Regions from separate parts of the Streptomyces sp. NPDC001220 genome, predicted to be linked through region 2. Evidence: predicted binding sites of a transcription regulator. Region 2 holds the regulator's gene; the other holds the start of a gene.

Region 1 (5,544 bases), on a different contig from region 2:
GCGCCTCGCCCTCGACGTCCTCGGCGATGATCAGCAGCGGGCGGGAGGCGTTGCCCTGGATGATCTTCTCGAGCAGCGGGAGCAGGTCCGCGATGGAGGAGACCTTGCCCTGGTTGATGAGGATGTAGGGGTCCTCCAGGACGGCCTCCATGCGCTCCTGGTCCGTCACGAAGTACGGCGACAGGTAGCCCTTGTCGAAGGCCATGCCCTCGGTGAAGTCCAGCTCCAGACCGAAGGTGTTGGACTCCTCGACGGTGATGACACCGTCCTTGCCGACCTTGTCCATCGCCTCGGCGATGAGCTCGCCGACCTGCTGGTCCTGGGCGGACAGCGCGGCCACGGCGGCGATGTCGGACTTCTCGTCGATCGGGCGGGCCGTCGCGAGCAGGTCCTCGGAGATGGCGGCGACGGCGGCGTCGATGCCCTTCTTCAGGGCGGCCGGGGAGGCACCCGCGGCGACGTTCTTGAGGCCCTCGCGGACGAGCGCCTGGGCCAGCACGGTGGCGGTGGTCGTACCGTCACCCGCGATGTCGTTGGTCTTGGTCGCCACCTCCTTCACCAGCTGCGCGCCGAGGTTCTCGTACGGGTCCTCGATCTCGACCTCGCGGGCGATGGTGACACCGTCGTTGGTGATGGTGGGGGCGCCGAACTTCTTGTCGATGACGACGTTGCGGCCCTTGGGGCCGATCGTCACCTTGACCGTGTCGGCAAGCTTGTTGACGCCGCGCTCGAGGGCGCGACGGGCGTCCTCGTCGAACTTCAGGATCTTCGCCATGGGAGCGGTTCAGCCCTCTCGGAAAACGTGGGTGAAACGAACCGCGCCCCTGACGCCCGGCTTCATAAGGTCGCGGGGGCCAGGGGCGCAGCTCAAAGCAGAATGTGCTTGGGGTGAACTACTTCTCGATGATCGCGAGCACGTCGCGAGCCGAGAGGACGAGGTACTCGTCGCCGTTGTACTTCACCTCGGTGCCGCCGTACTTGCTGTAGAGCACGACGTCGCCGACCTTGACGTCGAGCGGCAGGCGCTCGCCGTTCTCGAAACGGCCCGGGCCCACGGCGAGGACAGCGCCCTCCTGGGGCTTCTCCTTCGCGGTGTCCGGGATGACCAGGCCAGAGGCGGTGGTCTGCTCGGCGTCGAGCGGCTGGACCACGATGCGGTCCTCGAGCGGCTTGATGGCAACCTTGGAGCTGGTGGTCGTCACGATCCGACCTCCCCCTTCGGAGATCTCACGGGGTTAACTGTCTGAGGTGGCGACCAGGTGGATCCGTCGTCGCGGGTGCCGGACCTGCCCGTCGCGTTGTTGGCACTCTCATCTGCCGAGTGCCAGAGCCGAGACTATGACCGCGATTAGCACTCGGTCAAGCGGAGTGCCAATTGCCCGCGGCGCGGCGCCGAAAAAAGGGTGGCCGGAGCCGCGGTGACCGCCCCTGGGGCTGCCGCCGGTCCTACAGGTAGTCCTCCAGCCGCCCCACCGTCAGGCCGCTCTCCTGGACCCGGTGGAGCAGGCGGGTCGTGCGTTCGCGCAGGGTCAGGCCCGTGGCCTCGTCCGGACCGACCAGGACGATGTCGCCGGGGTCCAGCCGCTTCTCACCGCGGCGGTACGCGATGCCGTCGGCCGTCATCGCCGCGCGCCACAGGACCACTGCCGCCACCCCGCAGTCGGCCGCCGCGCGCAGGGTGGTGGTGTCGTACGTGCCGTAGGGCGGGCGGAAGAGGCGGGGGCGGATGCCGAAGCGGGACTTCAGCTTCTCCTGCTGGCCGCAGATCTCGGCGCGCTGGCCGGCGTAGGGCAGGCCGGGCATGGCCGGATGGTCGAGGGTGTGGTTCTGGACGCTCGCGCCGACCTCCTGGAGGCGGGCGAAGTGGCCGTAGCCGGGGCCGACCACGCTGTCCGTGAGGAACATGCTCACCGGGAGCCGCAGTTCACGGACCATGTCCACGAACCGGGGGTCCTTCTCGGCACCGTCGTCGTAGGTGAGGAAGACGACCTTGTCGGTGGTGGTGACGTGGTCGACGACCGGGGGGAGGCTCGTGTGGAGGGCGAGCGGGTGGAGCGGTGGGTGCGGGGCCGGGAGCAGCGGCGCGGTCAGGCCCCAGTGGCGGTACGGCTGTTCGCCGGCCGGGCCGTGCGGCCGTACCCGGTCGGCGGCCTTCTTGCCCAGCCGTTCGATCGGGTCGACGGACTGGGCGCAGCCCGCCAGGAGGAGGGCGGCGGTCAGCAGCGCGGCCGTCGCCCTCGGCCGGCTCACAGGTAGTCCTCCAGGCGCGCCACCGCATAGCCCTCGCGGGTGACCTTGTTCAGAAAGCGGCGCATGTCGTCGACCATCGTGCCGTCCCAGTCGTCCGTGCCCCTGAAGTGCGTGAGCACGATGTCACCGGGGTGCAGGCCGCGGTCCCACTCGCGGTACTCCCAGTGGTCGACGAACACCTCCTCGTCCCAGATCGGCGCGTACTTGATGCCGCAGGACTTGGCGGCGCGCAGGGTGTCGCCGTTGTAGTTGCCGTAGGGCGGCCGGAAGACCGTCGGCGCCTTGCCGAACTGCTTCTTCATGATCGCCTGCATGCCGCAGATCTCGTCCTTCTGCTCCTCGTAGGAGAGGCCGGGCAGATAGGGGTGGGTCAGGGTGTGGTTGTTGAGGGTGTGGCCCTCGGACTGCATCGTGCGGAAGTAGCCGTAGTCGTCCTTGACGAGGTAGTTGCTGAGGAAGGCGGTGTAGGGGATCCGCAGGTCGTTCATCATCCGGAGGAACCGCGGGTCCTTGTTCGAGCCGTCGTCGATGGTCAGGAAGACGACCTTCCGCTTGGTCGGGATCGTGGTGAAGACCGGGGGCAGGTCGTCCTCCACCTGCCCGTCCACCTCGAAGCCGTCGCGCGCGGTGATCCTCGGCTTCACCTTCGGCGGGGCCGGGGGCCGCAGCGGGACCGCGTCCAGGCCCCAGCGCCTGGCGGCGGCGACCAGGGCGGCGTGGGAGTCGGGGGCGGGGGCGGGCGCCGCCCGGGGCGGCTGCTGACCGGCGGCGGGACGGGCGGTGGAGCCGGTGTCCGGCCCCGCGCAGCCGGACATCAGGGCGGCCACGGCCAGCAGGCCCGCCGCGCCCGCCTTCAACCCGTTTTTGTCATTTTGTACGACTACTCGCATGGCGTCGGATCCTTCCAGGCCCTCCCCCGGAACCGGCGCCGACACCGCCGCCGGAGGCGAACCATCCACCGACTGGCCGACAATGACCCGGTGAACGACGTCCTCGCCCCCCTCCTCTCCCCCGAGGGCCGCGCCCTCCTCGCCGAGGTGCGCGGCACCGCGCCCGCCGACGAACTCGCCGTGGCCACCCGGCTGCGCCGCGAGCACCCCGCCGAGCTGGTGTCGGCGGCACTCACCCAGGCCCGGCTGCGGCAGCGGGCGGCGGCGAAGTTCGGGGAGGCGGACGCGGACCGCATGTTCTTCACGCCGAACGGGGTCGAGCAGTCGACGCGGGCGAGCGTCGCCTCGTACCGGGCGCAGCGGCTGACGGCGCTCGGGGTGACCTCGGTCGCCGACCTGTGCTGCGGGATCGGGGGCGACGCGATCGCGCTCGCGCGGGCCGGGATCCGGGTGCTCGCGGTGGACCGGGACCCGGCGACGGCGGCCGCGGCGCGGGCGAACGCGGACGCGCTGGGGCTGGCCGGCCTGATCGAGGTCCGGGAGGCGGACGTCACGGAGGTGGACACGGCCGGCTACGACGCCGTGTTCGTCGACCCGGCCCGGCGCGGCGGCCGCGGCCGCATCTTCGAACCGGAGGCCTACTCGCCGCCCCTGTCCTGGGCGATCGAGGCGGCCCGCGGTGCCTCGCGCGCCGCCGCGCTGAAGATCGCCCCAGGCGTCCCGCACGAGGCGGTCCCGGCGGACGCCGAGGCGGAGTGGATGTCGGACGCGGGCGACGTGAAGGAGGCGGTGCTGTGGTTCGGGACGGCGCCCGGGGCGGTCCGCGCCACCCTGCTGCCCGGCCCGCGCACGCTGCTCGGCCGGGGCCTGCCCGACCCCGCCGTCCGGCCGGTCGGACGCTACCTGTACGAGCCCGACGGCGCCGTCATCCGCGCCCATCTGGTCGCCGAGGCGGCCGAGGAGCTGGACGGCGGGCTCGTCGACCCGACGATCGCGTACATCACCGCCGACGCGCTGCGCGCCACCGCCTGGGCTACGCCGTACGAGATCACCGACCGGCTCCCCTTCAACGTCAAGAAGCTGAAGGCGCTGCTGCGCGAGCGCGAGGTCGGCACGCTGACCGTGAAGAAGCGCGGCTCGGCCGTGGAGCCGGAGGAGCTGCGCAGGAAGGTCAAGCCGCAGGGACCGAACGCGGCGACCGTGTTCCTCACCCGGGTGGCGGGGGCGCCGACCATGCTCGTCGGCGCCCCCGCGCGGCCGGCTACTGGTGCTGGGCCGTCCTGAGCGTGCCCAGGTTCGGCCCGGCGGCCGGACGGGCGGACTTGGTCGCGGCCGAGACGGGGTCACCGGCGTCCGTGCGCAGCGCGAACGTGCGCGCGGCCGAGGCGACGCCGTTGAAGTACGGCCGGTACACGAAGTCGTTGCCGCTCGCGCTGATCGACGAGCCGGCCGTGTTCAGCGCGCCCGCCGTCACCGAGCCGGTGTCGCCGAAGGCGATCACGGCCTGGGTACCGGCGGACTCGCGCAGCAGATAGCTCTTGACCTCGTCGGACAGGGCGGGCCTGGAGGTCCACAGGACGGGCCCGTAGACGTTCATCGCCGAGCCCGCGGAGACCCCGTCCCGCCAGGAGCCGGCGTAGGCGACGGCGGCCTGGCCGGGGGTGGTCCACCAGAACTTGGCGACGGCCACCGACAGCGCCTCGCTGTTGGCCCCCGTGACCGGGTAGTAGTAGTACGTCGACGGCCACCTGGAGAACGACGCGTGGGTCAGCGCGTACTTCGCGTCCGACCCGACCGTGATGACCATGGTCTTGGCCGGGTTGAGGCTGTTGAGGTACGACTTCACCGCCGACGTCAGCGACTTGCCGCTGGTCAGGACCACGCTGCCGGTGCTGCCGGTGCCCTCGGCGCCGGCCGCGGCGGCCGCCGGGAGCGCCGCCTGGTAGTCGGTGCCGCTGGCCAGGAAGACGTACGAGGGGCTGGTCGTGACCGTCCTCGCGGCCTTGACCGAGGTGTCGTAGCGGTCGGTGCCCGACACCCGCTTCGGGACGTAGCCGAGGGACTTCAGCTGAGTGGAGACGTTGGTGGTGAGGACCGAGGTCCCGCCGACCATCCAGACGTTCGCGCCCTTCTTCAGGGTGCGCTTCAGCTCGTTCTTCACCGCCGTCGACAGGCCGGTCTTCACGGTCGTCAGCACCGGGCCCTGCCGCTTGCCGGCGAGGGCGGTGGCGGTCGGCGCGTCGGCCGAGTCGTCCTGGTTGAGCAGCACGGCCGACTTGGCGTCCAGCAGGCCCGGCTCGCTCTGGCCGACGGTGTTCCAGCTCCAGCGCGAGGAGGCGATGACCGTGCCGTTCGCGTCGGCGCCCCAGACCCGGGCGGTGGAGTTCTTGCGGACCGGCTGCCA
Region 2 (5,544 bases):
CCGGCAACTCCCGCAGCCCGCGTCAGCGCCCGTTGAACGCGTCCTTCAGCCGGCTGAACAATCCCTGCTGGCCCGGCTGGAACTGCCCCGTCGGCCGTTCCTCGCCGCGCAGCTTCGCCAGCTCGCGCAGCAGCCGCTCCTGCTCGGGGTCGAGCTTGGTCGGGGTCGTCACCTCGACGTGGACGATCAGGTCGCCCCGGCCGCCGCCGCGCAGATGCGTGACACCGCGGCCGTGCAGCGGGATCGACTGCCCGGACTGCGTGCCCGGCCGGATGTCGACCTCCTCCATCCCGTCCAGCGTCTCCAGCGGCACCTTCGTACCGAGCGACGCCGCCGTCATCGGGATCGTCACCGTGCAGTGCAGGTCGTCGCCGCGCCGCTGGAACGTGGAGTGCGGCAGCTCGTGGATCTCTACGTACAGGTCGCCGGCCGGACCGCCACCGGGCCCGACCTCGCCCTCGCCGGCGAGCTGGATCCGGGTGCCGTTGTCGACACCGGCCGGGATCTTCACGGTCAGCGTCCGCCGCGACCGCACCCGCCCGTCACCGGCGCACTCGGGACACGGCGTCGGCACGACCGTGCCGAAGCCCTGGCACTGCGGGCAGGGCCGGGAGGTCATGACCTGGCCCAGGAAGGACCGGGTCACCTGCGACACCTCGCCGCGACCGCGGCACATGTCACACGTCTGGGCGGAGGTGCCCGGCGCCGCGCCCTCACCGTTGCAGGTGTTGCAGACGACCGCCGTGTCGACCTGGATGTCCTTGGTCGTACCGAAGGCCGCCTCGTCGAGCTCGACCTCGATCCGGATCATGGCGTCCTGACCGCGCCGGGTGCGCGATCGCGGGCCGCGCTGCGACGCGGTGCCGAAGAACGCGTCCATGATGTCCGAGAAGTTTCCGAAACCACCGGCCCCGAAGCCGCCCGCGCCCGCGCCGCCGCTCTGCGAGAGCGGATCGCCGCCGAGGTCGTAGACCTGCTTCTTCTGCGGGTCCGAGAGCACCTCGTAAGCGGCGTTGATCTCCTTGAACCGCTCCTGGGTCTTCGGATCCGGGTTGACGTCCGGGTGCAGCTCGCGCGCGAGCCGACGGAAGGCCTTCTTGATCTCTTCCTGCGACGCGTCGCGGCGCACGCCGAGAACGGCGTAGTAGTCCGTGGCCACTTACGACTCCGCCAGGATCTGTCCGACGTACCGTGCCACCGCTCGTACCGCTCCCATCGTTCCCGGGTAATCCATGCGGGTCGGGCCGACCACGCCGAGTTTGGCGAGTGCCTCGCCGCCCGAACCGTAGCCGACCGACACCACGGACGTGGAGTTGAGTCCCTCGTAGGCGTTCTCGTGACCGATGCGTACGGTCATGCCCGAATCCCCCGCCTCGCCCATGAGCTTGAGGAGGACGACATGCTCCTCCAGTGCCTCCAGGACGGGCCGGATCATGAGGGGAAAGTCATGCCCGAAGCGGGTGAGATTGGCGGTGCCGCCGATCATCAACCGCTCCTCGTTCTCCTCGACGAGCGTCTCCAGCAGGGTGGAGAGCACCGCCGAGACCGTACCGCGGTCCTCGGCCTCGAAGGCGTCCGGCAGGTCCTCGACCAGCCGGGGCACGTCCGAGAACCGGCGACCGGCGACCCGGCTGTTGAGCCGCGCCCGCAGATCGGCCAGCGACGACTCCCCGAAGGGCGCCGGGCAGTCGACCATCCGCTGCTCGACCCGCCCGGTGTCGGTGATCAGCACCAGCATCAGCCGGGCCGGCGCCAGCGCGAGCAGTTCCACGTGCCGCACGGTGGACCGGGTCAGCGACGGATACTGCACGACCGCGACCTGCCGCGTCAGCTGCGCCAGCAGCCGCACCGTCCGCGCCACGACGTCGTCGAGGTCGACGGCGCCGTCGAGGAAGTTCTGGATGGCCCGCCGCTCCGGCGCGCTCATCGGCTTCACGCCGGCGAGCTTGTCGACGAACAGCCGGTAGCCCTTGTCGGTCGGGATCCGCCCGGCGCTGGTGTGCGGCTGGGCGATGTACCCCTCGTCCTCCAGGGCGGCCATGTCGTTGCGCACGGTCGCCGGGGAGACGCCGAGGTTGTGCCGCTCGGTCAGCGCCTTCGACCCCACCGGCTCCTCGGTGCCGACGTAGTCCTGGACGATGGCGCGCAATACCTGAAGCCTGCGTTCACTCAGCATCCAGCGCCACACCTCCAGAAAGTCGTCCCCGCGGCCTTTCGGGTCTTTCGCCTGGCACTCTGCGAGCCCGAGTGCCAGCATCCCCGGCCCAGTGTACGGCCGTCGGGTACCGACTGGGCAAGGTCGGCGAGGACCCGGGACGTTCTGCCGCTAGCGTCGCGGTGTGACGGTGACTTGGGAAGAGCTGGGCTGGGAGCGGGTGGCCGAGGGGGTCGGCCGGTGCCGGCTGCCGGGCTGGGACTGCACGGCCGGGCTGGTCCTCGGGGCGGGCCCGGTCCTGATGGTGGACGCGGGGTCGAGCCTGGCGGAGGGCGCGAGGCTGCGCGGGGAGGCGCAGCGGCTGGCCGGGCGCCGTGTGACCCATCTCGCGCTCACCCATCCGCACTTCGACCACGTCTTCGGCGCCCCGGTGTTCGCGGGCACGGAGGTGTACGCGGCGGCGGGCGCGGAGGCCGTCCTCACGCACGGCCGCGAGGCACTCCGCCTGGACGCGGTCCGCAACGGCCTGCCGGCCCCGGAGGCCGAGGAGGCGGCCGACGCGCTGCCCCCGCCCCGCCGCCCTGTCTCCGGCGAGTGGAACCTCGACCTCGGCGACGGCCGCCGGGCCCTGCTGGCCGACGTGGGCCCCGGCCACACCCGCCACGACCTCGCCGTCCTCGTCCCCGGCGACCCGCCGGTGGTGTTCTGCGGCGACCTGGTGGAGGAGTCCGGCGACCCCCAGGCCGGCCCCGACGCCGTGCCGTCCCGCTGGCCGGCCGCCCTGGACCGGCTGCTCGCCCTCGGCGGCGAGGACGCCCGGTATGTGCCCGGTCACGGAGCGGTGGTGGACGCGGCCTTCGTACGACGGCAACGCGACGCCCTGGCCGCCCGTTTCGGCGTGTCGTGACCACGCCGCCGCCGCTTCTCCTATCGTCATCCGAATGCGCCAGTACTCCGCCGACCTGACCCCGCCGTGGAAGAAGCCGAAACCGGCACCGGAGGTGGCCGCCGAACCCGGCCTGGTCGTCGAGGAACCCGGCACCGGCTTCTGCGGCGCGGTGATCCGCTGCGAGGCGGGCACGGTGACGCTGGAGGACCGCTTCGGCAAACACCGCGTCTTCCCGCTGGAACCGCGGGGCTTCCTCCTGGAGGGCCGGGTGGTCACCCTCGTACGCCCCGCCTCGGCCGGCCCCGTACGTCCCGCGCGCACCGCCTCCGGTTCGGTCGCCGTGCCCGGCGCACGCGCGCGCGTGGCCCGCGCCGGCCGCATCTACGTCGAGGGCCGCCACGACGCGGAACTGGTCGAGAAGGTCTGGGGCGACGACCTGCGCATCGAGGGCGTGGTCGTGGAGTACCTGGAGGGCGTCGACGACCTCCCGTCGATCGTCGCCGATTTCGCACCGGGCCCCGACGCACGCCTCGGTGTCCTGGTGGACCACCTGCTCCCCGGCACCAAGGAGTGGCGCATCGCACAGTCGGTCACCAGCGAACACGCCCTGGTGGTCGGCCACCCGTACATCGACATCTGGGAGGCGGTGAAACCCGCCGCCCTGGGCATCGAGTCCTGGCCGCGCGTCCCGCACGGCCAGGACTGGAAGACGGGCGTGTGCCGGGCGCTCGGCTGGCCCTCGGACAACACGGGCGCGGTGTGGCAGGCGATCCTGGCCCGCGTGGGGTCCTACAAGGACCTGGAACCGGAACTGCTGGGGCGGGTGGAGGAACTCATCGACTTCGTGACGGCTTCATCGACTTCGTGACTGACGGCTTCGTGACTGACGGCTTCATCGACTTCGTGACGGCTCCTTGGCTCCTCGGCCGGGCACCCCTGCCGCCCCGGCCCCCTCAGTCCACCAGGTCCCTGACCACCGCGTCCGCCAGCAACCGCCCGCGCAGCGTCAGCACGGCCCGCCCGTCCTCGTACGGGCCGGTCTCCAGCAGCCCCTCCCCCAGCGCCCGCCGCGCGGCCGCCAGCCCCTGCTCCTTCAGCAACGTCAGCGGCACCCCCTCCCGCAGCCGCAGCTCCAGCAGGATCCGCTCCACCCTGCGGTCCTCGTCGGTGAGGAGCTCACGCCCGGCCCCCGGCGACCGCCCCGACGCCAGCGCCGCCGCGTACGCCCCCGGATGCTTGACGTTCCACCAGCGCACACCGCCCACGTGCGCGTGCGCGCCCGGTCCCGCGCCCCACCAGTCGGCGCCCCGCCAGTACAGCTCGTTGTGCAGGCAGCGGGCGGCCTCGGAGGTGGCCCAGTTGGACACCTCGTACCAGTCGAAGCCCGCCGCGGACAGCATCTCCTCGGCGATCAGGTAGCGGTCCGCGTGGACGTCGTCGTCGGTCATCGGGACCTCGCCCCGGCGGATCCGGCGGGCCAGCTGGGTGCCCTCCTCGACGATCAGCGCGTACGCCGACACATGGTCCGGGCCGGCTCCGAGCGCCGCGTCCAGCGAGGCCCGCCAGTCGTCGTCGGACTCACCCGGCGTGCCGTAGATCAGATCCAGGTTGACGTGCTCGAAGCCGGCCGCGCGGGCCTCCGCGACACACGCCTCGGGACGCCCCGGGGTGTGCGTGCGGTCCAGGACGCGCAGCACATGCTGCCGGGCGCTCTGCATGCCGAAGGAGACCCGGTTGAAGCCGCCCTCACGCAGGGCCGTCAGATACGCGGGGTCGACGGACTCCGGGTTCGCCTCCGTGGTGACCTCCGCGTCGGCGGCCAGACCGAACTCGTCGCGGATCGCGTGCAGCATCCGTACCAGGTCACCGGCGGCCAGCAGGGTCGGCGTACCCCCGCCCACGAACACCGTGCGGACCTCGCGCGGGTCGTCGCCGAGAACCTTGCGGGCCAGCCTGATCTCGTCGATCAGGGTGTCCGCGTAGTTGTCGCGGGAGGCGAGGACACCGCCGGTGCCGCGCAGCTCGGTCGCCGTGTACGTGTTGAAGTCGCAGTAGCCGCAACGGGTCGCGCAGTAGGGGACGTGCAGATAGAACCCGAGGGGGCGGCCGGCGGCACCGGCCAGCGCGTGCGCCGGGAGCGCGCCGTCGTCGGGGACCGGTTCGCCGTCGGGAAGTGCGGAAGGCATGTCCTCCATTGTCCCGTACGACGCCGGTTACTCCGCCTGGAGCACCAGCAGCGCCAGATCGTCCTCCGGCTGCCCGCCGCCGAACTCGTGCACGAGCCGTCGGATCCGCTCGGCGATCAGCTCCGCGCTCAGGCCCGTACAGCTCGCGAGCGCCCGGGCGAGCCCGTCGCCGTCGTCGAACTGCCGGGAGCCCGAGCGGCGCTCGGTGACCCCGTCGGTCACGCACAGCAGGCTGTCACCGGGCCCGAGCTCGATGGTCTCGCTGGTGTACGTCTCGTCCTCCACGACCCCGAGCAGCGTCTGCGGCCGGGCGG

Evidence for each region. Region 2 encodes HrcA, which represses chaperone genes, less so after heat shock. Its sites were predicted from a motif close to TTNGCACTCNGNNNNNCNGAGTGCNAA; they were not measured.
Region 1: the regulator HrcA is predicted to act here: its motif matches at 1,349-1,375, upstream of groES (co-chaperone GroES).

The regions. Positions count from the first base shown of each region.
Region 1 covers NZ_JBSFJE010000001.1:324,270-329,813, reverse strand. Annotated here, with positions in the region: gene groL (chaperonin GroEL) at 1-775, opposite strand, end outside; gene groES (co-chaperone GroES) at 894-1,202, opposite strand; gene ACWDGI_RS01620 (polysaccharide deacetylase family protein) at 1,447-2,250, opposite strand; gene ACWDGI_RS01615 (polysaccharide deacetylase family protein) at 2,247-3,140, opposite strand; gene ACWDGI_RS01610 (class I SAM-dependent methyltransferase) at 3,231-4,424, shown strand; gene ACWDGI_RS01605 (cell wall-binding repeat-containing protein) at 4,402-5,544, opposite strand, start outside.
Region 2 covers NZ_JBSFJE010000002.1:140,669-146,212, forward strand. Annotated here, with positions in the region: gene dnaJ (molecular chaperone DnaJ) at 23-1,159, opposite strand; gene hrcA (heat-inducible transcriptional repressor HrcA) at 1,160-2,176, opposite strand; gene ACWDGI_RS05250 (MBL fold metallo-hydrolase) at 2,340-3,062, shown strand; gene ACWDGI_RS05255 (DUF3097 domain-containing protein) at 3,097-3,912, shown strand; gene hemW (radical SAM family heme chaperone HemW) at 3,998-5,230, opposite strand; gene ACWDGI_RS05265 (SpoIIE family protein phosphatase) at 5,258-5,544, opposite strand, start outside.